DNA from 3 places in the Clostridium sp. CM041 genome. Region 1 is predicted to be linked to each of the others. Evidence: predicted binding sites of a transcription regulator. Region 1 holds the regulator's gene; each other region holds the start of a gene.
What was found. Region 1 encodes LexA, which represses DNA repair genes until DNA is damaged. Its sites were predicted from a motif close to CNAACANNTGTTNG; they were not measured.
Positions count from the first base shown of each region.

Region 2: the regulator LexA is predicted to act here: its motif matches at 5,988-6,001, upstream of ACWJJT_RS05490 (DNA polymerase Y family protein).
Region 3: the regulator LexA is predicted to act here: its motif matches at 6,470-6,483, upstream of uvrB (excinuclease ABC subunit UvrB).

Region 1 covers NZ_CM143648.1:601,871-612,914, reverse strand. The annotation lists gene ACWJJT_RS02995 (alpha/beta fold hydrolase) at 1-316, shown strand, start outside; gene ACWJJT_RS02990 (DUF1349 domain-containing protein) at 633-1,223, shown strand; gene ACWJJT_RS02985 (ATP-binding protein) at 1,568-2,743, shown strand; gene ACWJJT_RS02980 (ATP-binding protein) at 2,733-4,319, shown strand; gene ACWJJT_RS02975 (methionine gamma-lyase family protein) at 4,469-5,749, shown strand; gene lexA (transcriptional repressor LexA) at 5,856-6,464, opposite strand; gene ACWJJT_RS02965 (hypothetical protein) at 6,684-7,157, shown strand; gene ACWJJT_RS02960 (tyrosine recombinase XerC) at 7,226-8,224, opposite strand; gene purB (adenylosuccinate lyase) at 8,607-10,037, opposite strand; gene ACWJJT_RS02950 (DUF378 domain-containing protein) at 10,285-10,491, shown strand; partial or broken gene ACWJJT_RS02945 (IS5/IS1182 family transposase) at 10,701-10,841, shown strand.
Region 2 covers NZ_CM143648.1:1,142,613-1,153,656, reverse strand. The annotation lists gene ACWJJT_RS05525 (ABC transporter permease) at 1-685, shown strand, start outside; gene ACWJJT_RS05520 (ABC transporter ATP-binding protein) at 896-1,807, shown strand; gene ACWJJT_RS05515 (hypothetical protein) at 1,810-2,547, shown strand; gene ACWJJT_RS05510 (response regulator transcription factor) at 2,676-3,350, shown strand; gene ACWJJT_RS05505 (sensor histidine kinase) at 3,352-4,260, shown strand; gene ACWJJT_RS05500 (GNAT family N-acetyltransferase) at 4,483-4,992, opposite strand; gene ACWJJT_RS05495 (2-thiouracil desulfurase family protein) at 5,279-5,695, opposite strand; gene ACWJJT_RS05490 (DNA polymerase Y family protein) at 6,047-7,303, shown strand; gene ACWJJT_RS05485 (hypothetical protein) at 7,434-7,697, shown strand; gene ACWJJT_RS05480 (sensor histidine kinase) at 8,005-9,282, opposite strand; gene ACWJJT_RS05475 (LytR/AlgR family response regulator transcription factor) at 9,291-10,004, opposite strand; gene ACWJJT_RS05470 (ABC transporter ATP-binding protein) at 10,242-10,994, shown strand; gene ACWJJT_RS05465 (FtsX-like permease family protein) at 10,972-11,044, shown strand, end outside.
Region 3 covers NZ_CM143648.1:2,928,950-2,939,993, forward strand. The annotation lists gene ACWJJT_RS13850 (hypothetical protein) at 1-193, shown strand, start outside; gene ACWJJT_RS13855 (thymidylate synthase) at 301-1,086, shown strand; gene ACWJJT_RS13860 (dihydrofolate reductase) at 1,086-1,586, shown strand; gene ACWJJT_RS13865 (MBL fold metallo-hydrolase) at 1,723-2,631, shown strand; gene ACWJJT_RS13870 (hypothetical protein) at 2,713-3,144, shown strand; gene ACWJJT_RS13875 (hypothetical protein) at 3,743-4,192, opposite strand; gene ACWJJT_RS13880 (radical SAM protein) at 4,772-6,151, opposite strand; gene uvrB (excinuclease ABC subunit UvrB) at 6,511-8,496, shown strand; gene uvrA (excinuclease ABC subunit UvrA) at 8,522-11,044, shown strand, end outside.

The DNA.
Region 1 (11,044 bases):
TGAGTATGGGTTATGCGATAAAGTAAATTATTTTTTTGGTTTAGTTACTACTTTTAATCATGTCTATCCTCAGTTATACAATTTAGATCTACGTAAACAAGCTATAAAGTTAGATGTTCCAGTGTACTTTATGGAAGGTCGTCACGATGTCAACGCGTCACCAGTATTGGTTGAGGATTATTTCAATTCACTAAAAGCCCCTTCTAAAGAGCTCATTTGGTTTGAACACTCAGGGCACGATCCATGGAGAAACGAACCAGACAAGTTTGTTGATTTGATGATAAATTTGATATTGAAGGAAACAAAGATAAAGTAACAGAGTTATTGAAATGGGACTGTTTTCCGTTTCTTGTACTGAGTCTCCACATTATTGATATATCAATGAAGTGGGGACTATGAGTCGTCCCTATTATTATCGTAGTAGCGCCAACATTGCTTGTTTATCTATACTAATTCACATATAAATGGCTTGGACAATTGATTTTAGTGTTGCGTATATATAAACAATGTATGGTCTTTATTTATGAGGAAATTGTTCCAAAGTGTGGTAAATTATGATAATATTACATTAGTTACGACGCAGTTGTATTTTATTATGTATTAAAAGTTATTTGAATTGGGGGAGGATTAAGATGTTTGAAATTAGTGATAAAGAAGAAAAATGGTTTTTTAAACCTCGAAATTATGTAATTGGAAGAGATAGAGTTGAAATTATAACAGACCCTAACACTGATTTTTGGCAAAGAACTTATTATGGATTTAGAAATGATAATGCTCATGTTCTTTATATTACAACAGATGAAAGATATTTTTCATTTACAGTAAAGGCAGAGTTTAATAGTACAGCATTGTTTGACCAATGTGGAGTTGCAATTTATCAAAACAGTGAAAATTGGGTAAAGGCAGGAATAGAATTTCATGACAATAATACTGCATGGCTTGGAAGTGTGGTAACAAATCATGGATATTCTGATTGGGCAACTACGGATATTGGAGCATTTGTAAATTGTATGTGGTATAGATTAAGCAGACGAGAGAGTGATTATTGTCTTGAAAATTCCTTTGATGGTGTAAATTTCAAACAGATGCGGATTTTCCACTTGTTTGAAGGTGAAAAAGAAATTAATATTGGGTTACTTGCATGTTCACCAAGTAAAAATTCTTTTAAGGCTGTTTTTACTGAAATGAAGATAGGGGATTGTTTATGGAAAGAGCATAAATAATAAAATGAGAAAATAACATATGTGTAGGCGTTATGATATTAAGTGCTGTATTATTGTATTCCCATTTGGAACACCAGAAACATTTAGTAAATTAGGGATTAAAAAAACTATCTTAATTATTAGAATTTTAGGATTGATATTATTAATAGGAAGTTTTATTTGCTATAGTAATCCTCAGATATTATTTTAAGTAGTTAGGTTACATGTTTCTTAAATTGTTTAGTAATTGTAAAAAAAGTGAATAAGGGGTTTGACTTTGACAAAAAATATTTTGTTAGAATGCTTGACAAAATATTTTTTGTTAGATATAATTGTAAATATAAGTAATTGCGGAGGTGCTAATTATGAAAATTACAACAGGGCAAGCTGCACGAGGTGAAAATTTTTTTAAAAGACCTATTTTAATAAATAAATTATGGAGAAAAATCGATTCAGCTAGTAGTATTATAATTTCAGCTCCAAGAAGGGTTGGGAAAACATCTTTAATGAGGTATATAGAAGATAACCCAAGGGATAAATATTATATAATCTATGTAATTACGGAGTCTGTTTACAACGAAAATAAGTATTATAAGGAAATTGTAAAGGCCATTTTAAATTGCGATTCAATAAAGAAAAGAGACAAAGTAATAAATTCAATTAAAGATTTAGCTAAAACCATTTTTAAAAGTATTGACGAAGTAGGCATAGACACTGTTAAGTTTACTAAGACTATTGAACTTAATTATTATGAAAAGTTTATAGAAATTATGAGATCTATTGATTTAGAAGGGCACAAATTAATTATAATGATAGATGAATTTGCTCAAACGATAGAAAATATTCAACAAAATGAAGGCACTACATATGCAGTTCATCTTCTTCAAAGTAATAGAGCATTAAGACAAAATAGTGATATAAATAATAAATTTCAATTCATATATACAGGGTCCATAAGCCTCGAGGGTATTGCAAGACGAATGGACTCTTCAAAGTTTATAAATGATCTAGATATTTTAAAAGTCACTCCACTAAGTGAATCAGAGGGGAAAAGTCTTATAAATGAACTACTTAAAGGGCTTGATTTCACAATGGATACCGCTACTATAAATCATATGCTACATGAAATTAAGTGGTTGATTCCTTTTTATATTCAACTTGCTATGGATAAAATTCAGGATATTTATGATGAAGATCAAATATGCTCTATATATAATAAATCGGTTGATATAGCAATTAAACGGATGATAGAGGAAAATAATAAATTTAGCAGTTGGCATGAGAGGCTTAAGGTGTACAAAAATAATGACTATAAGTTTATTATAGAAGTATTAAACATAATAGCTATAACAGAAGCTAAGAAGATAACTTATAACGAAATATATGATTTAGCTGTAAAATATAATCTTTGCGAAACATATAAAGATCTCTTAAATACTATTATTGATGATGGATATATAAATAATGATGAGGAGGAAAAATTATATACATTTACCTCTCCTATATTAAGAATGTGGTGGTGTAAAAAAAATGCAAACTAGTACTTTAAGTTTTTATAATCCCAATAATTTATCGCATCAAGAATTAGTTGATAGATTTGTAATAAGGAAAAAAGAATTTCAAAAGATTTTTAAAGATATAAAAAATTCTGACATGAAATATCCAGAGCAGCATTATATCATAGAAGGTCAAAGAGGATATGGTAAAACAACTTTATTAAAAAGAATATACTTTGAAATAAAAGGAGATAAGCAGCTAAAAGCAAAGTTTATCCCTGTTATATTTCCTGAGGAGCAATACAGTATACGGAGACTGTTTAAACTTTGGGAGGTAACGGCTGCGAATCTTGAAATGGAAAATGATGAGTTTGTAGGGCTTTATGATGAAATGGATAAATATGCAGAGGTAGAAGACTACGAAGATATATGCTTTAAAATACTTGAGCAAAAACTTAAAGAAAAAAATAAAAAATTAATACTATTAATAGATGATACTTTCGGTATTCTAAAGAAGTTTAAAATCTATGAGCAGCAAAAACTTAGAGAAATTCTATTAACCTCTGCTGAAATTCGAATTATAGGAGCATCTTCAGAAGTTTTAGAATTTACTTTTGATTATAGTAATCCCTTCTATAACTTCTTTAATCTGATAAAATTAGAAGGATTAAATTCAGAAGAAACTGTGGAATTTTTTGAAAAGTTAGGTGGAATTTTTAATAAGAAGGGTATAAATGAGATACTTAAAAGTAACAGTGGGAAAATAGAAGCTTTAAGGCGGTTAACAGGTGGGGTGCCAAGAATCATGGCATTACTTTTCGATATTTTAAATGTTGACAACGGACCCGTATTTAAACAATTAGATACATTACTAGATAGAGTAACACCTCTTTATAAACATACAATGGATAGGTTATCTCCAGTGCAACAGGAAATTGTTGATGTTATAGCTTTACGCTTTGATGCCATAACCACAAAAGAAATAGCAGATAAAATAAGAATGCAAAGTAAAGAAGTATCCGCTCAGTTAAATCAATTAGAAAAAAACGGAGTAATAAATAAAACACCTGTAAATAAGAAAAATTATATGTACAAAATAAAAGAACGATTTTTTAACATATGGTATATGATGAGGTTTGGGGGAGAAAAAGAAAAACAGCAGGTGAAATGGCTTGTGGGTTTTTTTGAAAGCTGGTGCAATAAAGAGGACCTAATTAACAAAAGTGAAAAAAATGAAAAAAATGAAAAAAATGAAAATGATTTTAATACCATTTATGTTTTATCTGAAACCTTACTTTCTAATGATCGAATAGAAGAATCCTTAGAAAAAGCTCGCTTATTTTTAAGATCAGCTAATAATACAGATAAATATAATAAATCTATTAATGAATATTTAATTTTTCTAATGGCTAAAAAACAATACAATTCCTTATTTAAAATGTTTAATGAAGCTGAATTTAAGCTAAAGGATAAATTTAAGCCTACTTATTATGCGTTAATGTATTTTATGAAAAATCAAAATGAAAAATTTGAAATTGAGTATAAAAAAGTTGGAAAAGAATTAGAGGAAACTGTTGAAGAGATTATTGAAAAAGTTAAATCATCACCTGCGGTGCTGTAATAGTAAAGAAAGAGACAATTAAATACATACTAATATGATTGATATATAAATAAAACTATTCTACATCGGTATTATTTATGTTACTATTATTACGGTAGTTAAAGTTTAAAACACATAATATATACATAATAAAAAGGGGACCTGGAATCATGATAGACATAACAAAAGTATACCTTCAAAAGAAGTATAAAATAAGTTCAAAAACGCTAAAACTCTATGATATAGCAATACAAGATGTACAAGATGAGTTTAAAATTCTTGATGAAATAAGAGAGTTTAATCAACTTAAGGTTTTGACCGCACTACAAGATGAACGAATTAGCGAATGCCATTTTACAAATTCATCTGGATACGGTTATGGCGATATTGGGAGAGATTCATTAGATAAAGTATATGCAAGAATTTTCAATTGTGAGAGTGCACTCGTTCGGCCGCATTTCGTAAATGGAACACATGCAATTGGAGCGTCCTTATTTGGTAATTTAAGACCTAATGATACCATGATATCGGTATGCGGAACACCTTATGATACACTTCTTAATATAATAGGTATAAATGCTAAGGAGGATATAGGCTCATTAAAAGATTATGGTGTAAAATATAAACAATTAGAATTAAACGATAACTCTAAAGTTGATATTGATTTAATGAAAAAGACACTGATTGAAGATAAGTCAATAAAGCTAATTCATATTCAAAGATCTACTGGATATGGCTGGAGAAAAGCATTATTAATTTCTGAAATAGATGATATTATAAGCGCTGCAAAAGCTATAAATCCAAAGGTTATTTGTTTTGTAGATAATTGTTATGGTGAATTTATTGATGTTACGGAGCCTACAGATGTAGGAGCAGATATAGTTGCTGGATCCCTCATAAAAAATATTGGTGGTGGAATTGCACCTACAGGTGGATATATTGCAGGTAAAGAAGAATATGTACGACAAGCTTCTTACAGACTAACAACTCCTGGAATAGGAGGGGAATGTGGTTCTACGTTTGGAGTTATGCGTTCTTTATATCAAGGACTATTCATAGCACCACATATAGCTATGGAAGCATTGAAGGGCGCTATTTTCTGTGCAAGAATTATGGAACTTGCAGGTTTTGAAGTTCTTCCTAAGTATACTGATAAAAGAAGTGATATAATTCAAGCAATTAAATTTAATGATAAGGAAAAGTTAATTAATTTCTGTAGGGGTATACAAGAGGGGTCTCCCATTGATTCTTTTGTTCAATGTGAACCGTGGGACATGCCAGGATATGAAGATAAGGTTATAATGGCAGCAGGTGCATTTATTCAGGGAGCATCTATAGAATTATCTGCAGACGCTCCAATAAGAGAGCCTTATATAGCATATTTACAGGGTGGATTAACGTTTGATCATGCTAAAATTGGAATACTAATAGCACTTTCAAGAGTTATTTGAACTAGAAAGTAAATATTTATGACTTAATAATAGAATAAAAAAATCCTGCAATTGATATATTCATTGCAGGACTTTTTTGTTACATAAAATCTTTAAAGGTGGATATTTAATACTTTCTGTAAATACCAACAAGTACACCTAAAATTACACAGTCATCAACTATGATAGGGGACATAGTTGAATTTTCAGGCTGAAGCCTTATATGATCTTTTTCCTTGAAAAATCTTTTAATAGTTGCTTCATTATCAATAAGAGCTACAACTATATCGCCATTTTTAGCGGTATTGATTTTCTCAATTATAGCAAGGTCTTTATCCAATATTCCTGCTTCAATCATGCTGCTACCAGAAACTTTAAGCATAAATAGTTCATTATTGGTTTTAGTGAAATTTAAAGGAAGTGTAAATGTATCTTCAACATTTTCAACTGCGAGTATTGGTTTGCCAGCAGTGATTTTCCCTATAATAGGTATATCTATAAGTTCTTTTCTTATGACAGAATCCTTTATTAATTCAATTGCACGAGGCTTGGTAGGGTCTCTACGGATAAATCCTTTTTTTTCTAGTCTTGCTAAATGCCCATGAACAGTCGAAGTAGATCTTAATCCTACGCCATCACATATTTCTCTGACTGAAGGTGGATATCCTTTTAGTTGTACCTGTTTCTTTATAAAGTTATATATTTCACTTTGCTTATCTTTTTTTTCAGTTAACATGTAAACGCCTCCCATTCATAGTATAATTATACCATATAAATGTAATAACATCAAACTTACGTTCTGTTTTATAGTTATTAATAAAAATAAAAAATTATATATTATTATGTATGAATACATAAGTCATTATTAAGGGGTGTTAGTGTTTGATTATTGAAAATATATTTGCTATAATAGTCTATTATGAAAGTATTTGAAATAAATAGATTGGAGTGTTGTATGTCTAAAAATTGTATATTTAATAATAAGAAAATTTGTAATAGTTGTGGAGAATGTGAAGTCTGTGAATTAAATTCAAATAAGAAATGTAATAATTGCGGTAAATGCTTAGAAATGGAAGGTTACGATGTAAAAGCTATAAAAATTGATGAAGTTTTTGAGGATAATGAGATTGAAGGGGTAGAAGAGGTAGACGAAAATATTTGTGACAGGTCTGAAATTAATTTAGCGGAAGAAGTAGATAATGATGAAAATGAAAATGATGAACTACCAAAACTTGAAGATTATGACTCAGTGGTAGCCAGCGATGAATTTTTAAAACTACATAAAGATGAGTTCATACCTGAAAACAATGAGGTTTGGGAATTTATAGATGACATAGACGGGGCAAAAGAGCTACTTGAAAATGAAGATGATAACTCAGGATTACTTCAAGAAGAATTTCCTGGACTTATAAGACTAAAAAAAATATAAGTATTAGAAAGTATATATTACGCATAATGCATTAACCGTATTGCAATACGCGTAATATATACTTTTTTTTATTCATCAGAAAGTGGATTTGACTTAACCGCATTTCTTAATTTATCATTATCTACATGAGTATATATTTGGGTGGTAGATATATTTTCATGGCCTAATATTTCTTGTAGACTTCTAATGTCTACATTTCCATATTTATACATAAGAGTAGCAGATGTATGCCTTAATTTATGAGGAGTATACTTATCTTTATTAAGTCCAGCATTACCTATATATTTTTTTACAATTCTCTCCACAGTGCGTTTATTAATTCTTCCATATTTACCACTTATAAAAAGGGCATCCTTATCTTCAGAATGAATTTTATCTATGTTCATATTTCTAATAGGCAAATATTTATAAATTGATTTCAATGAAGCTTTATTCAAATAAATGGTTCGTTCTTTATTTCCTTTCCCAATAATAGATAATGTATCATCTTTAAAATCGGATATGTTTATACTACAAAGTTCTGACAGCCTGATACCACAATTTAAGAATAATGTAATAATACTATGGTCGCGAATAGAATGCTTATCTCTAGAGCTTGTAGCGTCTAGTAGTGCCTTACTTTCACTTAATGTTAAAAAAACAGGACTTCTTTTACCAAGTTTTGGTGACTCTAAATCTATTGTCGGGTCTATAGTTAGCACTTTAGCCTTAGTGGTTAAATACTTGAATAGGGACTTTATAGATGCAATTTTTCTTGCTTTAGCGTAGTTACCATTAGCCCTATATTTCCCAAGATAGGAGATATAGGCATATAAATCCTGCAATGTAAGAGTTTTTAATGTATCTAAAGTTAGGTCACTAATTATAATGTTCTCAAGAGGCAGAGCATTTTCTGAAGAGACTAGACCTTTGTATATTTTTAAGAACTTTAATAGCAATGATAAATCAGCAGTATAAGCAACAACAGTAGAACTAGAACATCCTTTAATAGTAGATAAATAATTCAGATAATCATTTAGAAACGGTGGGAGTTCATTGTTATAAATAGTATTTATATTCGATTTCATAAGTACCTCCAAAAATCATTATAATGTCGTGAAACTTACATTTCACGACATTATTATACTACAAGAGGGGGAGCAAAATCCTGATTTTTCTAAAATAATAAAAATAAACAAATGTTTTTATTATTTTTATTATTTCCACATGCAATTTGAATTTTATTCTTCGAAAGTTATAGTGAAATCATGGCCTGTGGAGCTACAATATTACCGACTTCAAAAGGAGATTTATACTACCACTGAAATTTTCTATTTGTTAGGTTATGTAACTCTTACTTATAGAATTGGGAGACTTTCCTTCTAAAATGTCGTTAAACTAAAAAAGCTATCAGTTTTGTTTGCATCACTGATAGCTTTTTATAGTATAATTTCTATCCAATACTAAGGATTATACGTTTATAGAAGTTTCTACTCCTAATGCATCTTTATTGGCCTCGATTATTGGTTTTACATATTCATCTATAAATTCTATTACTTGACTTGGAGCTCTACCTACAAATTTAATCGGGTCAATTACAGCAAATATCTCTTCTTTTGACATCCTAAAACTATCATCATTTATTATTCTTTCTATAAGATCATTATTTAAGCCTTCTTCTTTAACGCGTTTTGCTGCAGCCATAGAATGAACTCTAATGTTCTCATGAAGTTCTTGTCTGTCCCCGCCCCTTTTAACAGCTTCCATAAGGATATTTTCTGTAGCCATAAATGGAAGCTCGTGGTTTACATGAGCAGTAATTACTTTTTCATATACTACCATATTTCCAGCTATATTCATATACAAATTTAATACTCCATCAAGTGCTAAGAAAGCTTCAGCTACGGATATTCTCTTATTAGCTGAATCATCTAATGTTCTTTCAAACCATTGTGTTGCAGCTGTTATAGCAGGATTTAATGAATTCACTATAATATATCTTGATAAAGAGCTAATTCGCTCAGAACGCATAGGGTTTCTTTTGTATGCCATTGCAGAGGATCCAATTTGATTTTTTTCAAAAGGCTCTTCCACTTCTTTCATGCTTTGAAGTATCCTTAAATCATTACTGAATTTATATGCACTTTGAGCTATTTCTGATAAAGTATTTAATACTATAGAGTCTACTTTTCTAGAATAAGTTTGACCAGTAACGGGATATGTATCTTCAAAGCCCATTTTATTCGCTACATATTTATCTAAGTCTTTTACTTTTTTCTCATCATTTTCGAATAGATTCATAAAGCTCGCTTGGGTTCCAGTTGTTCCTTTAACCCCTAGTAACTTTATTCTATCTATTACAAAGTCTAAATTTTCTAGATCCATTATTAATTCTTGAATCCATAGGGTTGCCCTTTTACCTACAGTAGTTAATTGAGCTGGCTGTAAATGGGTAAAACCTAGTGTAGGAACATCTTTATACTTTAATGCAAATTCTGAAGATTTACTAATTACATTAATTAATTTTTTCTTAATTAATAGTAAAGCCTTTTTCATGACTATTAAGTCTGTATTATCGCCTACATAGCAGCTAGTAGCCCCTAAATGAATAATACCCTTCGCATTAGGACATTGAACCCCATATGCATATACATGGCTCATTACGTCATGTCGTATTTCTTTTTCTTTATTTTCAGCCACTTCGTAATTCACATTATCTACATAGGATTTAAGCTCTTCAATTTGAGATTCTGTAATATTGATTCCTAATATCCTTTCACCTTCAGCTAGTGCAACCCAAAGCTTTCTCCATGTTCTAAACTTCATATCATCTGAAAATAAATAACTCATCTCTTTTGATGCATATCTACTATTTAATGGTGTATTATAAGAATTTCTCATATTCTGCCTCCATACGTACAATTTTAAATATAAAACAAGTTTCATTCATATTATAACATACAATAGTGCTAAAAGTAATGAAAATGTTCGTATACTTAATTTGTACTTTCCAAATTATTTTTTAGTATATAAATTTATATACCATAACATTATATACGCTTTAAAGAAATTATTAAACAGTTCTAAAATATTATATTTATAATATAATTTATACAAATAGAATAATTATATTAGTCTGGGGGTAATTATGTATAAGCTTAGTATTATCGACAAACTTTCATTCGTGTTTGTATTGATTGGTGCTTTAAATTGGGGACTTTTAGGATTGTTAAATGTTAACTTAGTTAGTCTTATCTTTGGATTTGTTCCCTTCCTTGCTAGAGCAATATACATTTTAGTAGGATTATCTGCTGTGAATATTATTGTTTTCATAGCGAGAAATAAAAAAAATTAGCTCCTATTTTCTATTAATATTGTCTTAAATAGTGTAATATTAATAGAAAAATACTCCGTAAATTATGAGGCCACTGTAAAACTATATGAAAAATCGTCATCAAATTAATTATGGCGATTTTTTTATATAAAAGATTAAAAAACAAAAAGGAATTTTAAACGATATGTCGAATTAGTATAGTAGAATAAAATAAAAGGGGTTAAACTATTATGCTAAAAGGACAATTGGAAATAGAAATAAATACATACCATAGCTTATATTCGTTAATTATTCAGAAACATAACATTTTAAAGCAAATTAATGACCTTGTTGACTTTTCATTTGTTTATGACGAATTAATGATTAACTATAGTAATCTTTACAGTGAATCTAAAGAGAATAATCAAGTTGAAAAGCATGAAATATCCAAAAATATGGGTATTTCATGCTTTTTCTGTTTAAGACAAAAACTTTACTGAAAAAAGAGTGCTTTTTTCAGTGGCCTCAAAATATTATGGGGTATTTTTGATTATTTATTAGATTGATGAAATTTTCAGCCATTCTATGTATTCTA
Region 2 (11,044 bases), 540 kb from region 1:
TATGCTCGCAGGTATTGTAATAACGACCGTCTTTCAAACTTCCCTTACTATTGCGACAAGTACAATTGAAGATATTGTTTCGGGATTTATGAAGGAGGTGCTAGTAAGTCCTGTTAAAAGAATTCAGATTGCCGCCGGTCAGCTATTATCAGCAGCAACAATAGCAACCATGCAGGGTATTATTATTCTAATGATTGGTTATTTTATAGGGCTTAAATTCACATCCTGGATAACACCATTTGCGGTAATCTGCGTGATGATTGTTGTTGGACTTGTGTTTTCGGGGTTAGGATTGTTTTTAGCAGCTCTGGTTAAAAATTCACAAACTTTTCAAATTGTAATAACGGCGATAACAATGCCGATGACATTCCTTTGTGGCGCATATATTCCGCTTTCAATGTTACCAAAAACAATGCAATATGTTGCTTATCTCAATCCAATGACATATACAACAGCATTTTTTAGAACTATCATACTGGAAAAGACGTCTTTAACAACCGATCAAATGGTTGCGGAACAGCTTGCTTTTAAAATAGGGGATTTTGTAATTACACCTCTTATTAGCATGGCGATTGTAATCATTTTTGGGATCGTGTTTTTACTATTATCAACCTATGTTTTCTCAAGGGTGGATTTTTCAACAATTAATCGCTCAAAAAGTAAAGAGGCTGATATATGGAGTTAGTAATAATATGAGCAATGAGTATTAGCTAAGCAAAGTAATAAAGATAAACCTATATGTTCTGATATGACTGACGCTGATAAAAAGGCGTTAGTTTTTTTTAATGTTATATTAATGTTTTTCATACTTTACAGAAAGGCTTTTACTTCATACTAAATATAACAAAGCCAATGGTAAATAAAAAATAACCAACAATATAATGGAGGATTATAAATGAGTAAATGTATATTAAAGGTAAATAATTTAACTAAATTCTATAATAATGTGAAGGTACTAGATGGGGTTTCTTTTACAATTGAACAAGGAAAAATATATGGGTTTATAGGAGAAAATGGTGCAGGAAAGACAACTACCATAAGGATATTAGCAGGTCTTTCAGAAGCTACGGAAGGAGAAATTGAGATTTTAGGGATGGCAGAGAGAAAACAGTTAGAAGCCGTACGGAGGCAAATGGGAACATTAGTTGAAAAGCCTATTCTATATGATTCTCTTTCGGCAGCTGACAATATAAATATGCAATGTATGCTTTATGGACAGAAAAATGCTAATATTGGACCTCGATTATTAGAAAAAGTAGGCCTTGCAAATGTAAAGAAAAAGAAAGTGAAGGATTTTTCACTTGGTATGAAGCAAAGGCTTGGCATTGCAATGGCCATGGTTCAAGAACCTAAGATTCTCATTTTGGATGAGCCAGTAAATGGTTTGGATCCATTGGGCATGGTTGATATAAGAGAGCTGCTAAAATCACTAAATAAAGAATACGGTATTACAATTATTATTTCTAGTCACATATTAACTGAATTATACCAACTTGCAACTGATTATATTATTATTCATAAAGGTAAAATTGTGGAGTTACTGACATTAGAAGAGTTGAACGATAAATGTAAAAAACATATTATTATTGAAACAGATGAGGTTCTGAAAGCTACTGAAATAATTAGGAAAAAATTAGAAACAGAAAACTATAAAGTATCAGAGGATACAATTAAACTTTATGATTGTATAGATGATGTTAAAAATGTTGCAAAGACATTATTTGATGGTGGAATTTTAGTTACTAGATTTACAGTAGTAGGAGAAAATCTTGAAGAATATTATATTGATTTGTTGGGAGGTAAATAAGAATGAGCAGAATCTTGAAATGGGAATTTAGAGGATTGTTTAAATCGGGGAAATTTATAGGTACATTTATCCTTATGTTATTAGTAGGAGCCAGTTATATTGGCATTGGCATGGCCGATGGTGTGAAATCTGGATTTGATGGATTTATGGGTGCTAGTTATTTTGTTACTTCAACTTTGTATCTTGCAGGATCTGTCTATGCCGGAATTTATTTTACCTCAGCGTTTCTAGAAAGAATGATTCAAAGTGCAGTTATGGCTGGTAATAGCAGGTTTAAGATAGTAATAAGTAAATGTTTAGGTTATTATACCGCGCTGATAATTTTTATTTTATGTCCTATATTGATTGCGACTGTAACAATGACTGGAATACTCGGAGTTGGCACGATAACAACAGGTAATATTATTTTGGTTATGCTCCGAACTGTCTTATTGGTAATATTAGTAAATGTTGCCACTATGAGTGTTTGTATACCAATCTCGTTTTTTGCTAAAAGTATTGGGTTATCGATAGGAATAAATGTAGGAGTAATTCTTGTTTGGTACGGTTTGACACAATCTTTTATTTTAAATCCACAAGTTATGAAAGTATTGCAGTATACCTCAATGGGGCAGTCATTCTTAATTTTTGGTGAATTAAGCGGAAGTGATATTTTGAGAACCGTAGTTGTATCTGTAGTTACAATTTTTGCAAGTATTTTTGTAGCATATATTAAATTTAGAAAAGAAGAATTGAAGTAGATTTTTATTTTGTGATTACATTTGTTATTTCAGTAGTTTTTGGATTAAAAAGGAAAAATAATCTTTCAACTGGGGACAGAAGAATGGTATTATTAAATGTAATGAATACAATTTAAGGAGGCTCCATAATGTATAAAATTTTAATTGCAGATGATGAAAAAGATATTATAAAACTTTTGCGTTTATATCTTGAAAAAGATGACATTAAAATATATGAGGCCTATGACGGAATGACAGCTATGGATTTACTAAATGAATATGAAATAGATTTAGCTATTGTAGATATTATGATGCCTAAAATGAATGGATTTGAATTGATTAAAAAAATTAGAAAAACAAACAATATTCCAATTATGATTTTATCAGCAAAAGTTGAAATAGCCGATAAAATATTTGGTTTAGGGCTTGGCGCAGATGACTATATTACAAAGCCTTTCGATCCTATGGAAGTGACCGCTAGGGTAAAGGCAAATTTAAGGCGTTTTTATAGCTTAAATCAGATTAAGAAGGAACATACCTCAGAAATCAAAGTTAGAGATTTAATTTTAGATACAAATCAATGCATATTATTCAAGGGAGAAGCACAAATCGATCTGACCTGCGTAGAATACAGGCTGCTAAAATTGTTTATGGAGTCTCCGGGAAGAGTGTTTACCAAAGAACAACTTTTCGAATGTGGTTGGGGGGAAGTATATGTAGTTGATGATAACACCATACGGGTATGTATCAGTAAGCTCCGAAATAAGGTTGGTGAAGAAGAAATTAAAACAATTCGTGGTTTAGGATATAGATTGGAGAAATAATATGAAAACATTGAAAAAATATTTAACTTATATATTCATTGCACTTACAGTGGCAATGGCGTTTTTGAACTCTATAATCGAAAGCGTATTTAATACTGTAGCTGCTAATATAACGGATGAACATATAATGGGATTAGCATTAATTTTATACTTTATTGCAATTATTTTAGTTCTTGTTATTGGTGTCATTCTATTTGTTCATCTGATTAGTAAGAAAATTAAAGAAGAAAACATACGGTATAATCAAGAGAGGAATATGTTATTTGCCAGTATAGCTCATGATTTAAAGACACCTATTACAACCATCATGGGGTTTTCAAAAGCATTATATGATGAAGTGGTTGATGAAACAGAAAAAAAGGAACTCTTGAATTCGATTTATGGAAAATCCAAAAGGGTAAATGAATTATTAGATTTAATGTTTCAATACGCGAAACTTGATGGGCTGGATTTTGAAATGAACCTGCAAGAACTGGATGTAGGAAGACTTATTAGAGAGACAATAGCACTTTATTATAATGAATTTGAGGGAAAGGGCATCGAAATAAATATAGAAATACCGGAAAAACCTATAAAACTAAATTTAGACAATGTGGAGTTTTCTAGAGCAATTTCTAATTTAATTATAAATGCATATCGACATAATAAACCGGGAAGTAAAGTGGCTATTCGTTTGGAAGAAGACGATGGGATTAAAATTATAGTGGCAGATAACGGAGAAAATATTGACGATGAGATGAAGAAAGCTATTTTTAATCCATTTATTTGCGGGGATGAATCCAGAAACAGCAAAGAAGGGAGTGGACTAGGATTAGCCATAACGAAAAAAATAGTAGAAAAGCACGGCGGGAAAATCTTTATTGATTCTGATATAGATGGATATACGAAAGGGTTTGTTGTTCAATTATAATTTTAAAGTTAAAAATAAGTTCATTCAAAAATATAAAAAATGGAAATTATTTAGCTTCAGTACATTCAAATGTACAATAATAAAAAAGGCTTTAGTTAAGCTACAAGCCTTTATATATCAATGCTTTATGCAATTTTTAAAATGTAAAGTTTTAGTTAAAATCGTACATTCGGTTATGACGTAATTTAAGAAGAACATATAGTATGTTGACTAAAGATTAAATTATTCAGCAATTTTCATGCGCCACCAAATTTCCTCGTCTGTTTCCTTAAATTTTTCCATTCCACATTTTTGCAAAACCCTGTGTGAAGCAATATTGTCTTTTTCTGTTTCTGCAATGATAATAGAAACATCATGTTGACAAATAGCCCATTCACAAATAGACTGTGCGGCCTCGGTCATATATCCATTATTTTGATAGGTACTATTGATACCATATCCTATTTCAACCTCACCATTTTCATCTGGACATTTCATAAAACAAGCACTACCAATAGCCTTATTTTCTGATTTTAAAATAATCTGCCAATTTGTGTACCAACAATATATATCTCTATTTTTTACAGCTTCTTGATATAATCCCTCCATGGCTTCTTGAGTATCTCCATCTAAACATTCATTTGAAGCACTTAATTTTAACTCCTTCTCCATTTTATCAATTCCATCAAGCAATAATTTAAACTGATGAAGTGTCAAAGGTATAATTTTTAAACGTTCTGTACTTAACTCCATTTAATTTTTCTCCTTTTCTTTCTATATGAATAAAATATTCTATAATTAATTCGTCATTTTTTACTAATCTGGCGCAACTCATAGGAATATTATACCATTCGGTTATCCAAGCTGTCACAAATATTAAACTTCATATTTCGGCATAATTTTTAATTTATGTATGTTATAATGCGAATGCAACATATCCAATAGGGGAATATTAAATGAATAAAAACAAATTGTTAGCTAAGGTTGTGCTCATAACCTGTTTCATTTCGATAAGTAGTAACTTACGAATTGAGTAAACTTAAAAGTTATTGGAGTCTACTACCCTAATACCTTTTTCAATGATGGCTTCAGTAAATAAACCATGCCCCTCAATTAAAGTACCACTAAAAGACCCATCATAGATAGTATTTACACCACAAGTAGGACTTCTTGACTGTAATATTGCTAAATCTATCTTTTGTCCCTTAATTTTCTCCATTGCAAGGGCTACCCCTTTGCGATATTCTGCATCTACGTTCTCACCATTCTCAGACATTACAATGCCATTTACTATCTCAGCACATGCCCTTGGGCATTTCATACCTGTCAGCAGTTCAGGACATATTTCAATCACAGTATGTCTTTGTATAAATTCAACTACACTTCTATTCAAATTATTTCCGCCATTATATTTGCAGTTTTGGCCTATTACACAGGCACTTACTAAAATATTCATGTACATCTCTCCCAACAATTCGGATTTATCCACGCATTATATAAATAATGTTTACTTCACAATAATTGACTGTTGCGACAAATACAATTATTTAATTATACTATTATTGCCGTAAATTGGATATAAAAAAGAATGTATGATTTTAACCAAATATTAAATGGCTACATAAGAATTTAAAACTTGAGATTATAAAAATAATCTGAAATTTTCATTAACTACGAAATAATATTTTTGCGTATGCTACCCCAAATTTGCTTTTAAAAAGTAAGCAAGTAGTATATAATAAATATAACGAACTGATGTTCTAACATGAGTAAATTAAGATTAATAAAAAGGAAGATGATTTATGCTATGAGTAAATTAATATTTCATATTGACGCAAATAGTGCCTATCTATCATGGGAAGCTGCGTATAGACTTCAACAAGGTGAGCAGTTAGATCTTAGAACAGTACCATCTGTAGTAGGCGGAGATGAAGAAAGCAGGCATGGAATTGTTTTAACTAAATCAATGCCTGCTAAAAAATTTGATATTCACACAGGAGAGACGTTATATAGTGCAAGGGCTAAGTGTCCTGGAATAATAATTGTACCTCCAAGATATTCATTATATATGAAATGTAGCGAGGCTATGCATCAAATATTTTTAGAATACACTCCAATTATTCAGCGTTTTTCAGTTGATGAAAGTTTTTTAGATTTTTCTAATATGGAACATTTATATCCTGACTATTTGAAACTCGCTGAAACTATAAAAGAGAGGATAAAGAATGAGCTTGGGTTTACAGTGAACATAGGGATATCAAATAACAAACTGCTTGCAAAGGTAGCAACAGATTTTAAGAAGCCAGATAGAATTCACACACTTTTCCAAAATGAAATAAAAGATAAAATGTGGCCATTACCTGTTGAAGATTTATTTATGGTAGGTAGAGCGACAGCACCTAAATTGCACAATTTAAATATTAATACTATTGGGGAATTAGCAAATTATAATTTAGATATTTTAAAGAATAAATTTAAGAGTCACGGTCAAGTTATTTGGAATTATGCCAATGGCATCGAATTTTCAGAAGTCCGCAAGAGCAATTATATTAAAGTGAAGGGTATAGGCAATTCTACAACAATAGCTTTTGATGTGGAAGATAAAGACACGGCTCATAAAGTATTACTATCCTTATGTGAAACAGTTTCCATGCGTTTAAGAGATTCACACAATTGTTGTACTGTGATAAGTATAAGCGTTAGGGGTAGCGACTTAATATTTTATTCTCGTCAAAAGAAAGTAGCTGTAGCAACTGACTCTACTCGCAAAATATATGAAATAGCATGCTATTTATTTGATAATGTTTGGAAAGGTAATCCAATAAGACACTTGGGGATACATATCACAGACTTTTGTAGTAATGAGTTTTATCAGTGTTCGTTACTAGATAGTTTTGATTATGAAAAAGATAAAAAGATAAATGATACCGTTGATAAAATAAGATTAAAATATGGGCCAAAAGCTGTAGTTCGGTCTTGTTTTCTTCATTCAGGACTAAATAGTATGTGTGGTGGAATGGCAGATGGTGAGGAAGATTATCCATTAATGAGCGCAATACTTTGAGGAGGTTTATAATAAATGAAGGTTTTAGCATTACCTATAGAAATGGTAAGGAATTTAGCAATTAATAGTTTTGTACAATATTGGTTTATATATGGAGAAAACTAAATATATAATGGTGGTGTAATTTATTATGAAAATAATCGCAAAACCTATCGAAATGATTTGTTGGTTTGATAAAAAGGGTATTATTCATCCTTTGAAATTTAGATTCGAAAATCTAGATGACTCCAATTCTGTAGTGAAAGTAGACAGGGTCATAACCAGGGATAAGGAAAAATTGGCTGGAAATGAAATGTTAGTATTTAGGTGTCAAAGTATTATAGCAGGTATAGAAAAAATATATGAACTTAAATTTGAAGTTAGAAGTTGTAAATGGATGATCTATAAAATGTGAATGAATATAACTAATTACTATAGACATAAAATTTACGGCATTTCTAGTTTGCAATTTACTTATATTTTAAAATTGAGAGCAAAAATTTTGCTCTTTTATTAGTTAATTTAGAGTATACTACAGACGAACGCTAACTAATAGCCATAAAGTTTATTGAAATTGCTATTTTGTTAAAACCAAGGTAGATATAATACTTTCAATGTAATAAGTCATGCTAGGCACATTGTAAGCTATAGCTCTTGGCAAAGGCATTTTGTGCAAGAATTCACACAACAACAGATGGTTATTTAAATATTAGTAAAAATCTTTACACCTTTATAAAAAGTGTTATTTTAAAAGTATTATCTGTATATTCTGTATCAATATCCCCGCTATATTTAGATACCACAGTTCTAATGATATCCACGCCATATCCATGTATTAGGTTATTTTTTTTATTAGTGATAAATCTCAGGCCATTTACTTTTATCTGATTTATCTTTGAGTTTTCAACCTCATAAACAAAATATCCTTTATCTGTATTTGACTTAATATTTATAAATCTGGAGTTTTTATCTTGTATTTTTGAACATGCATCTATTGCGTTATCAATAGTATTAGAGAATATGCTACATAAATCTGGTTGAGAAATATTTAATTGCTCAGGAACATAAATATTTATGTTAACATTTATACCTAAATCAATAAGCTTTTTGTGTTTGTTATTCAAAATTGAATTTACTACTTTATTCTCACAAAATGTATGAATTGACATAGAGCTTATACTTTCTGTCACATTGCCTAAGTAATGCCTTGCATCTTCAATGTTACCCTCATACAAAAATGAGTTTATAACCCCTAAGTGATTTTTCATATCATGCAATATTTTCTTTGTGATATTCTGATTTTCTTCTATATCCATATAATGTTCCATCTGCATTACTAATTGTTTATTTAAGGAGTCAGCTTCGGAACCTAAAGCAATTTCTTTAATAACATAAAACGTAGCAATAATGCCAAAAATATATAAAGTCATTATCGTAATGACAATGAGGTTGTAAAAGGTGGTTACTTTAAATATAAAAGGAACAATGCTAAAAACAATGGAGATGAAGGTAGCTAAAGACATAATACATATGAGTGCCCATATTTTGCTAGATAAAATTTCTTTAGCCCATAATACAACCTTATAAAGAGCAAAATATATTAAAATAAAAATCAGAACTCTTAAAGAAGATTCAATTATGTCATTAAATCTATATTTGTAGATTGGGAAAAAAGAAGCTATTCTAGCAGCCAACATTTTCACACTTACAGAGATAGTTGAAACCATGGACACGGCACAAATCCTTTTTATTTTTACGTCTTTATAAAAGATTAATCCTATAATCAAGTAGATAACAAATGAATATATAATATTTTCGATATCTCCTGACATAATAGGTATCATACACATCACAAATAAGGCAAAAAAATTTAATGCAGAAAACATTTTCGAGTCTCTTTTCGTTAAAAATGCATTAAGTAATTTAAATAAAATAATTGTTTCTATAAACGAAATAATAATTAAAATAATGATTGGAATAATAACTGCAATTATCTTCATAAAGCACCCTACCTCAGTATTTGTTTTGCAAACGTTATTAAAGTTTTTTTATATCTGTTTCTACTTATTGGAACGTTGTATCCAATTGTAGTAATAGCATGATTTTGCTCAATGCTATTTATATTAGTTAAGTTTATTAAATATCTTTGGTGACAGCGTATAAAATTTCTATTAATAAGATCTTTTTCTACATCATCAAGCTTTGAATAAAATTCATATTCCCCCTGCTTACAGATTAGTCTAATAATCCTCTTATCACTAAAAAAATACACAATATCCAAAAAGTTAATTTTATGAGTTTTATCTTTAAAATTTATTATATACACATCACTATTTATCATATCCAAACTATCGAGAGCTTCTTTAAATACCTTAGCTATTTTGTCAATTTTAAAAGGTTTTAGTATATAATTGAAGGCTCTGACGTTATAGCCTTCGAATACATATTCCATAAGTCCTGTTACAAAAATAATTATAGCAATTTTATTTGTTTTTCTGATTATTTTGGCAGTATCTATTCCTGATATCTTTTTCATTTGAATATCTAAAAATATTATATCAAATTTATATGAATTGTTTTTTATGGTATTTATAAGCTGTTCTCCGCTTTCATAATCGTTTATTTTAGCATCAAGGTTGTTTTCTTTAATCTGGCCTGCCAGAATATTTTTTAGCATATTCCTTTGTTTAAATTCGTCTTCACATATAGCGATTTGTAACATAAATGTTGTTCCTCCAATCTTTTAAGAAAATCTTTCTAAATTTACTCTAATAATATTATAACATGATTTAACAGTAGTATTTTACAATTTATACAGCGTTAATTATGAGATTTCCACAAACATTACCAAACGTTACAAAATAACTACCAAGCGTTACAACACCTCAATTTATGAGATTGAACTTCGCATATTAACATGCTAATATTTCCTTATAATATAGAATGAGGAGGAGAAAAAATGTTAGAAGTAAAGAGTTTAAAGAAGACTTATGTATCAAAGGGGGGTGAATATATTGCTCTTAGGGATATTGATTTGAAAGTTAATGAAGGCGAATTTGTGGCTGTTATGGGGCCGTCTGGTAGTGGTAAAACCACACTACTTAATTGTATATCAGGATTTATACATGCAGAATCGGGTCAAATTCTTTTGGATGGAGTAAATATTTTAAATATTAATGAGGATAGGCTTGCAGATGTGAGACAGAATAAATTAGGATTTGTATTTCAGGATTATATGCTGATTAATGGACTTACAGTAATTGAAAACATATTTCTGCCCCAAATTATTGCCAGTAAGGATATGAAGGAAATGATGAAAAGAACAGAAGATCTTATGGAAAATTTCACAATAGAAACGATAAAAAATAAATATCCTAACGAAATATCAGGTGGAGAAAAACAAAGAGTTGCAATAGCGAGGGCACTTGCGAATAAGCCCTTAGTTCTTTTGGCAGATGAACCAACAGGAAACTTGGATTCTAAGTCAAGTTCAGCAGTAATAGAAACTTTTATAGATGCAAACAAAAATCTAGGAGCAACAATATTTATGGTTACTCATGATGCTTTTGCAGCATCTCATTCAGATAGAGTAGTGGCACTAAAGGATGGACAAATTGTCAAAGAACTAGTTAGAAACACACCTCCTAGAGAATTTTTAAATGATATTTTAAATTTTATGAAAGGAATAAATGGTGAGACTTATGACGCTTAACACTATTGCTAAAAAATTATTTAAAAATAACATAAAGCAATACGCTTTGT
Region 3 (11,044 bases), 1.3 Mb from region 1:
AAAAGATGTTAAGTACTCTATAGATACGTATAATGAAGGAGAAAGTGGCGAATTTAAAAATCATAATAGTAAGGTGCATGCTGGCAAATTGAAACTGACGGCAGGACTTCCAAAAGCTACTGATAGGGATATGTTAGTTAAGATAGAGTGGAATGGGAAAAAAGAGTCGTTAATATTAAAAAAGTCTAAATAAGGGTTGAGCTATATAATAAAAAAGAAATATAGAAAGGAAGTGAATATTTAGTGGGCTTGGATACTTAATGGATACTTTCTCACTAATGATAAATTATGTCAAATGAAATGGATAGACAATATATTAAAATGGCAGAGAAAATTATTAAAAAAGGATATTATGACCAAAATCGTACTGGGGTTGCAACTTTAAAACTTCCTCACCAAATTATGCAATTTGATTTAGAAGAAGAATTTCCAATATTAACGACTAAATTTGTTGCATTTAAAACTGCAGTAAAAGAATTGCTTTGGATTTTCAAAGACCAATCTAATGATGTTAAAAAACTTCAAGAACAAAATGTACATATATGGGATGAATGGGCTTTGGAAGATGGCACAATAGGGAAGGCGTATGGGTTTCAAATAGCTAAGTATCACCAAATTGATACACTTATTGAGGCTTTAAAAAAGAATCCTCAAGACCGAAGAATGATGATGAACTTATGGAATATAGAAGATCTTCCTGAAATGGCGCTTCAACCTTGCTGTTTTTTAACTATGTGGGATGTAACTGATGGAAGGCTGAATTGTATGTTAATACAAAGGTCTGGAGATACGGCCCTCGGAATTCCATTTAACACAAGTCAATATGCATCATTAGTTCATATGATAGCACATGTTACAGGACTCAAAGCAGGATTATTTACTCATGTTATAAATAATGCACATGTATATGAAAATCATATTGAAGGTTTAAAATTACAGATTTCAAGAAAAGAAGAAGCTTTAGAAGCACCTAAGATTTGGATTAATCCAGAAATTAAAAGCTTTTATGACTTTACACCTGAAGATGTTAAACTAATAGATTATAAACACCTTGGGAAAATAAATATGGGGAGTGTGGCTGTATAATGCTTACGTGTATTGTTGCTATTGGAGAAAATTTTGCTATAGGGAAAAATAATAAATTACTTTGGCATTTTTCAAAAGATTTAAAAAGATTCAAGCAGATTACAAGTGGAAATACTATTATAATGGGAAGAAAGACATTTGAGTCTCTTCCGGGTATTCTTCCTCAAAGACACCATATAGTTATTACTCAAAATAAGAATTTTGTAGTAAATGATGAACGAGTTACTGTTTTAAATTCTAAGGAAGAATTATTAGAGGCTTTAGAAGACAGTAAAGAATATTTTGTTATAGGTGGAGGAGAGATTTATAAGTTATTATTGCCCCATTGTAGTAAAATACATTTAACAAAAGTGCATAAGGAATATGATGCTGAGGTATTCTTCCCAGAGCTGAATTATTTGGAGTGGAATATTAGAGAAGAAGAAACTGGTTATATTGATGATGATAAAACAACACCATACAGTTTTTTAACACTGGAACGTATTACTTTAGTAAAATAATAGTTTATAAAATAACAAAATGACTTAGAGAAATCTAAGGTATTTTGTTATAATGTTTTCAATTACATTATATATTAGATACATAGCCATTAATAGGTAATCACATAAATGAGTATAAAAGGAAGAAAGTGAATATATGGAGATAAAAGAAATAAAGGGAAATACATTTTGTATTGATACTGGAATGACATACATACCTTTTTATAAAATTAATCATGAAGAAATTATTATGTTGGATTCAGGATGGGCACAAGGAGAAAGAAAAGGAATAGATGAGCTTCTTTTAAAAAACAACTTTAAGGTAGTCGCCATAATTTGCAGTCATGCTCATATAGACCATGTAGGAAATAATGCATATTTGAAGGAAAAATATAACTGTATTATTGCTATGCCATCCTATGAAGCTCTTATTTGCAGTTCAACGGTTAATCTAAAGCTCTATTACAGTAGCCAAACATTATCCGATGTTCTAGAGCATTTTGGAGATATGGTTTGTGAAACAGATATTATGATTTTGGATAACCAAGATAGCGTAACTGTGTGTGGTGTTAAATTTAAAATTATTCATACACCAGGGCACAGTCCTGCACATATATGCATTACTACTCCTGATGATGTTGCGTATTTGGGAGATTCACTCATAAGCTATGAAGTCATGAGGGGGGCTAAAATGCCTTACGCTTATATACTGAGTGTGGATTTGTTAAGTAAATTAAAACTTTATGATCTAAAATATAGCAAATATGTAGTGGCACACAAAGGTATATTTGATGATATTACAGGACTTATAGCTGACAATATAAGTTTTTATAAGGATAGAGCATTAAGAATATATAATGTCATAGATGGTACTATGACAATGGAGGATATCCTAAATGCTGTTATTATAAGCTTTAATATTAATGTAAAAAGCAAATATAGATATACAACAATAGTAAGAATGCTTAGGTCATATGTTGAATATTTGAATGAAACAGGAATGATAGTTTTAAATATGGATGAGGGGTTTCTTAAATATTCAAAAGCGGTGATTTTAGATAAATAAATTTTAAAAATTTTTTATTAAATAAATCCCTGTAACATAACTACAATTCATTATGGGAACATTAATAAATGGGTGATGTTTATGATTAAAAAAATACTGTCAGTTATGTTCTTCTTTATTATGTTGTTTAATTCAACAGTGGTTCGTGCTGAAGGATTAAAATATGTTGAAATTTTTGATCCAAAGCAAGAAAAGGTGGTGAAAGTAGTCCAGTTAAATCCAGAAATTCATAATATGGTTGCAAGCTCTATAAAGAATGTTGATAATATCTATGCTAAAAGTGATCCTCTTACAGATGATGGTTATGCAATTAAAATTCCGCTTGACCCCGTTGTCAAGGTACAAAGAAAATGTTTAAACGCACTTATAAATGAAGTTTATATAATTATACCCGAAAATGACACGCCATTTTTTATGGTTTTTGAAAATGAAACCAAAGTACTTTATTTCCCATTTAAAGGAGACATAAATTCGTTGTCAAAAGTTTTAGATTTTAATCTTAAAGGCAAATGAGGGTTCTAGTCAGGATTACTGTAAAAGCAGAATAATAAAATCTATAAAGGAGGTAACTTAAAGTTATCTCCTTTATAGATTTTTGGCTTGTAATTTCACTTGTATAAATTATAAGTTTAGGAATTTTGAAATTTGAATCTAGTTTAATGTCAACATCCAAAACAGTCACCTCTTCAACTTTATATTGTATTTAATGTATGAATATAGTATATTTGTTTAAATATTAAATACCCTTGGCAAGCTCCTTTTCTATTATATAGGAAACAACTTGTGGTAAATAATGTGGATAACTTTTTTTTCTGCCCTTGGATTTCATCCAACCTGTGGATATAGATATGCATAATAGTATGAACTTTCTCCGGAGGTGATTCCAAATAAGAGAAGCAGAAACATTGAAATTTCATTTAGAAATTCTTCTTTTCCAATGTAAAATTCTCGTGAGTCTGACAGGAAGTCAGGCTAGCGAACCTGAGGCAGGATGCCGAATGTGAGCGCCAGGGAATTTTATATTCGAAAAGATTAGAATTCCTTAATGGAATTTCACGTTTCAACCTCTTATTTGGAGTCACGCAGGAGAAAGTTCATATTGAGTGGATTTTTAAAGTAAACTATGTAACACCCTAGTGTGGTATAGGTGTAATTGCTTCAGTATAATTTTATCGGCTTGAGCTTGAGTTATAGTCCCATTACTTACAAGTGATGTTAGAGGATTTATATGAGTTATCTTGTTACTATCCATATATAGTTTACTTCCTTGAGTAGTAATAGCTTTAGTTTTTTCGGAACCTTCAGATCTATTTAGTACAGCTTTAATTTTATTGGCATCAGTTTGAGTTATAGTATTAGCAGTTACAAGGTTTTCAACATTTGCGCCTAAACCCTGTTTTATTTTAGTATCTATTTTTTTACATTCAGTTGTTAAAGAAGCTTTTCTATCAATGTTTAATGGGTTAGAAGTCGCTGCGAAAGCTGTACTGGCAGATGATAAAAGTATTCCAACTGTTAGTGAGCCAGATAGAATTTTGTTTTTTATAGATATAATTTTCATTTTAATATCTCCTCATTAATTTATTTTTATCGATTCTATCTTTTAATCATAGCAATTGAGGGTGTCAACGAGGTGTCAATATAATGTCTATTTTGTTTGTTTTGTGTATTTTCTATAAATTTTGTATTAACTCATCTCCTGCGGAGCTGAAATGTCGTTAAATTCCTTCACAAGATAATCCCAACCTACCAGGCTTATAACAAATATTTTTGTGCGAAAAAGTATATATTACTTATACTGTATTAATAAATAATATATACTTTTCTCTTTTTTATTATATATGAAACAGCTTGAGAAAAACAATGTGGATATAGATATGCATAATAGTATGAACTTTCTCCGGAAGTGACTCCAAATAAGAGAAGCAGAAACATTGAAATTCCATTTAGAAATTCTTCTTTTCCAATATAAAATTCTCGTGAGCCTGACAGGAAGTCAGGCTAGCGAACCTGAGACAGGACGCCGAATGTGAGCGCCAGGGAATTTTATATTCGAAAAGATTAGAATTACTTAATGGAATTTCACGTTTCAACCTCTTATTTGGAATCACGCAGGAGAAAGTTCATACGGACTACACTATTAACCTTTTGATAATTCATCATTTCCTTTTTCATTAAAAGTTTCCTTCCACTCTTTATCGGCATAAGGTGTAAAAGCATTTGCAACCTTGTCAATATTTTCATGGAATTCTTTGTAATTAAGCATAACATCTCCAGCAGCATCAGTTGGTTTAGCGCCAACCTTTTGACATACATCTCTTATTACATTGGTATTATCTATCATCATACATGGCCTTAACATATTTTTGTTATAGGGCTGTCTATGTCTTAATTCTTTAAAGAAAGGATCCCTAAAAGCGTCAATTAATGGTCTTCCCTTTAAATTAACTGTTGAGAAATGTGCAAATATACATGGTTCTGCATCCTCTTTCGAATTGATATGAAAGAAGTATTTGCCGGCTATACATCCCCCTACTAGTGGAGCATCATTAAAGAAATCAATTGTAAAATATGGTTTTGTTGTTCTTATTTCATTAGTTCTTCTTCCAAGTCTTATTCTCTGCTCTGGTGTAAGCATCATACCAAACTGTGGATGTGAACTTACCGGCATAAACAAGAAATACCAACTTAATTTAGAACCTTTTTCAATTAGCATATCAGTAAATTTGTCAGATAATACATCATCTATGTTAGTTCTTGTAACACATGTTGAAACTCCGAATAAAACTCCTCTTTCTTTAAGCATATCCATAGCATGTATAACTTTTGCGAATGTACCCTTTCCTCTTCTTGCTTCTGTATCTTCTTCAAAGCCTTCAATCGAGAGCATTGGGAATACATTTGAACATTTTTGTATCCTATTGGCAATTTCGTCAGTTATAAGAATGCCACTAGTAAACGGGGAGAACATCATGTCATCAAATTTTTCATATATATCGAGCAGATAGTCATTATAGAAAGGTTCACCCCCAAGTATTATTATCCAGTATATCCCCAAATCTCTTGCTTCTTTAATTAATCTCTCTACTTCTACAGGTGGAATATCAGTATCCTTACTATAATTAGATGCATAGCATCCAACGCAGTGCAAAGGACATCTCATAGATGGACTTATTAGCAAAACAAATGGTATTTTTGTATCTTCATCAGTTAAAAATTTGCTGCGTTTTGCACCAGCATACCAATTTGCATTTGCAAAGAAATTAGTAACCAATTTCTTAAGACACTTTGTGTCTGTATTAGTTAATATATTTTGTATATATTCATGTGTTGGTGGGTTACTCTTGTAATAACTATAGACAAAATCTATTTGTTTTAGTTGAGACTCATCTTTTATTAGTTTTTTTATAGTATCAAAAATTTTGTCAACATTTCTTTCTGGGTTCTTTTCTAGATAATTAATTAAAGTCTCCATGATTTTAGATTTTACACCTTTTTCTACAGAATTCATAATACTCACAACAATTCCTCCATTTAAAATATTTTTTTTATGCAGTATATTATTATTTAATGAGAATCAACTAATATTAATTGTTAATTTTGTCTATATGCAAATAGGTGATTATATATATATATAGTATCTATATTTATAATTTAGAATAAAATGCAACTAATGAAAATTTTTAATGGTAAATTAGCAAGAAGTATTGTTGGAAGAACTATGAATGGTGTTAATTATAATCTTTAGATTTTTTTAATTTATAGTAGTTGAATAGTTTTTGTGAATTAGTATAGGATATATTGACATATGAAAAATTTATAGTTAAAATGGAGGTAACGAACAAATGTTCAGAAAAAGGAATACAAGGCGGTGATTTTATGCATGAGTTTAAGTTACATTCAAAGTTTGAACCTACTGGAGATCAACCACGGGCAATTGATAGCCTTGTGCGTGGAATTGAAGAAGGTAAAAAGTTTCAAACTCTTAAAGGAGTAACGGGGTCAGGAAAGACCTTTACCATGGCTAATATTGTTGAAAGGGTTCAAAAGCCTACATTGGTGCTTGCTCATAATAAGATCTTAGCAGCACAGCTTTGCTCAGAGTTTAGAGAATTTTTTCCTGATAACTGTGTTGAGTATTTTGTTTCATATTATGATTATTATCAGCCTGAGGCTTATATTGCACAGACGGATACATTTATAGAAAAAGATTCATCTGTTAACGATGATATTGATAAATTAAGACATTCAGCTACATCGGCATTACTAGAGCGTAACGATGTTATTGTGGTGGCTTCGGTTTCATGTATATATGGACTTGGTAACCCCGAGGAGTATAAAAAACTTACAGTGTCATTAAGGGTTGGCATGGAAAAGGATAGAAATGAAGTAATAAGACATTTAGTAGATATACAGTATGAAAGAAATGATATTAATTTTATTCGCGGAACCTTTAGAGTGAGAGGTGACACTATAGATATATTCCCTGCTTCGTCGTCAAGTGAAGGAATTAGGGTAGAGTTTTTTGGAGATGAGATAGAAAGGATTAGATCATTTGATTCTCTTACAGGAGAGATTATTGGAACCCTAAAACATGTATCTATTTTCCCCGCTTCCCATTTTGCTACATCCAAGGATAAATTAGAACTTGGCATAGCTCAAATAGAGCAGGAGCTTGAGGAGAGGTTGAAGGAGCTTACTTCAGAGGATAAAGCTTTAGAGGCACAAAGACTTAAGCAAAGAACAAACTATGATATTGAAATGATGAGAGAGGTTGGTTACTGTACTGGTATAGAGAACTATTCTAGAATTTTAGATGGTAGGGCTGCTGGAACAGCACCTCAAACATTGATGCATTATTTCCCTAAGGATTTCTTAATGTTTATAGATGAGAGCCATGTAACTCTTCCGCAGGTTAGAGCTATGTTTGGTGGGGATAAATCAAGAAAGACTAATTTAATTGAATATGGATTTAGACTTAAGTCAGCCTATGATAATAGACCGCTAACTTTTCAGGAGTTTGAGGGTACAATGAATGAAACGATTTTTGTAAGTGCAACTCCAAACGTTTATGAAGCAGAGCATAGTGAGAATGTGGCAGAACAAGTAATAAGACCTACGGGGTTATTGGATCCTGAAATAGTTATAAGACCTGTTAAGGGGCAAATAGATGATTTATATGCGAGTATTCAGGAAACAATAAAAAGAGGCTTTAGGATTTTAGTTACGACCCTTACAAAAAAAATGTCAGAAGATTTGACTAAATACTTTAAAGAAATGAATATGAAAATTACATATTTACATTCAGATATTGATACCATAGAAAGAATGAAAATTATCCAAGATCTTAGGCTAGGTACTTTTGATGTGCTAGTAGGTATAAATCTTTTGAGAGAAGGATTAGATATTCCAGAAGTAGCTCTTGTTGCAATACTCGATGCAGATAAAGAAGGGTTTTTACGTTCTGAAACCTCATTAATTCAAACAATAGGAAGAGCTGCAAGAAATTCAGAGAGCAAGGTAATAATGTATGCAGACAAAATTACAAAGTCTATGAAAAAGGCTATGGATGAAACTACAAGGCGTAGAGCAATTCAGATGGAATATAATGAAGAGCATGATATAGTGCCAACCACTATTGTAAAAGATATTAGGGAAGTAATCGGATCTATAACAGTTGCGGAAGATAAAGAGGTATATGAAACCCTTGAAGCTGCAATGGATGCGAATTACGATGAAACTAAAAAGTTAATGGATAAGTATGAAAATGAGATGAAGCAAGCAGCTAAGGATTTACATTTTGAAAGAGCGGCGCAGCTTCGCGATATAATTTATAAACTCAAAAAGCAGATTAAAAATATATAATTGTGTTGTAACAGAGGAGGAAAATATGAGGGATAAAATTTTTATAAAGGGTGCTAAGGTTCACAATTTAAAAAATGTTGATTTGGAGATACCGAGAGATAAATTTGTAGTGTTTACTGGACTTTCAGGGTCTGGTAAATCTTCACTTGCTTTTGATACATTATATGCAGAGGGGCAAAGAAGGTATGTGGAGTCATTATCTGCATATGCAAGGCAGTTTTTAGGTAATATGGATAAGCCGGATGTTGAGTACATAGAGGGGTTATCTCCTGCTATTTCTATAGATCAGAAAACTACTAACAGAAATCCACGTTCCACAGTGGGCACTGTAACTGAAATTTATGATTATTTGAGACTTCTTTATGCTAAAGTAGGAACGCCTCATTGTCCTAAATGTGGTAAGGAGATTTCTCAGCAAACTGTAGACCAGATGGTGGATAGAATAATGGATATGCCAGAGAAAACTAAGATTTCAATTTTATCTCCTGTGATAAGGGGAAAAAAAGGTGAACATGTCAAGTTAATAGAAAATATTAAAAAAAATGGTTTCGTTCGCGCTAGGATAGATGGTACTACTGTAGAGCTTCTGGAAGAGGAAATAAAGCTCGCAAAGACTAAAAAACATAATATAGAGATAGTAATAGACAGAATTTCTGTAAAAGAAGAAGTTCGAGGGAGGCTTTCTGAATCTTTAGAGAGTGCATTAAAACTAGCAGAAGGGACTGCAATTGCTAGCATTTCTGGTGGTGAAGATATTCTTTTTAGTGAGCATTTTGCCTGCATTGATTGCGGCATTAGCCTTGGAGAATTGGCTCCGAGGATGTTTTCGTTTAATTCTCCATATGGGAAGTGCGACACTTGCGACGGCCTTGGTACTCTTATGGAAATTGAAGAGGATTTAATAATACCAGATAAAAGTAAGAGTATTAAAGGTGGCGCCATTTTGTCTTTTGGAGAAGGTAGTCTTAAGGAGGATTCCTGGACTTTTTCGGTGCTTCGGGCAATAAGTGAAAAATACAAGTTTAGCTTAGATACACCTATAGAAGACTATGAACCAGAAATTCTTAAAATATTACTGTACGGAACTAATGGAGAGAAAGTTAAGGTGGAGTATGTTAAGGAGTTTAGATCAGGTACTTTTAATCATTCTTATGAAGGAATTATAAATAATTTAAAAAGACGATATTTTGAAACCTCGTCAGATTATATAAAAAGAGAAATTGAACAATATATGGGTGATAATGCATGCCCTAAGTGCAAGGGAGCAAGGCTAAGCCCAGAGGCACTAGCCGTAACTGTTGGGGATAAGAATATAAGCGAGTTTTGTCAATTGTCTATTGTAGATGAAGTTATATTTTTAAAAGATATCAAATTATCAGAGAAAAATAAGATTATATCTAATCAAATTTTTAAGGAAATAAATGATAGACTTAATTTTTTAAAGGATGTAGGACTTGATTATTTGAATTTAGCTAGGGCGGCAGGTACATTGTCTGGTGGAGAAGCGCAGAGAATAAGGCTAGCGACTCAGATAGGATCAAGCCTAATGGGAGTTTTATATATTTTAGATGAACCTAGTATTGGTCTTCATCAAAGGGATAATGATAAACTTATAAAGACGTTAAAGCATTTAAGAGATATAGGTAACACATTAATTGTGGTGGAGCATGATGAAGATACCATGAAGGCAGCAGATTTTATTGTAGATGTTGGGCCAGCAGCTGGCGAACATGGTGGAGAAATTGTGGCTACTGGATCAATTGAGGATATAAAAAACTGTGAAAGGTCAATTACAGGTCAATATTTAAGTGGTAAAAAGAAGATAGATGTTCCGAAGGTGACGAGAGTATCTAATGGAAATAGTATAAAAATACTTAATGCAAGGCAAAATAATCTTAAAAATGTTAGCGTGGACTTTCCCCTAGGTGTATTCACTGCAGTCACTGGTGTTTCAGGTTCTGGAAAGAGTACTCTAGTTAATGAAATTCTATACAAAGGTCTTAATAAAAAGGTGAATAAATCTAAGAAAAATCCTGGGCTACATAAAGATATTTTAGGATATGAGAATATAGATAAAATCATAAATATTGACCAAGGTCCTATAGGGCGTACTCCAAGATCTAATCCAGCTACATATACAGGAGTATTTGATATCATTCGAGATGTTTTCTCAATGAGTCCAGAAGCTAAGATGCGGGGTTATAAGCCAGGTAGATTTAGCTTTAATGTAAAGGGCGGAAGATGTGAGGCTTGCAAGGGCGATGGAATAATTAAAATAGAAATGCAATTTTTATCCGATGTGTATGTGCCTTGTGAGGTTTGCAAAGGAAAAAGATATAATAGAGAAACTTTAGAGGTTAAGTATAAAGGGAAAAATATTGATGAAATTTTAAATATGACTGTTGAGGAAGCTGTAAAGTTCTTTGAAAATATTCCTAGAATTTCTAGTAAGTTTAAAACACTGATGGATGTTGGACTCGGATATGTAAGGCTAGGTCAACCATCAACACAATTGTCTGGTGGCGAGGCTCAAAGAATTAAACTTGCT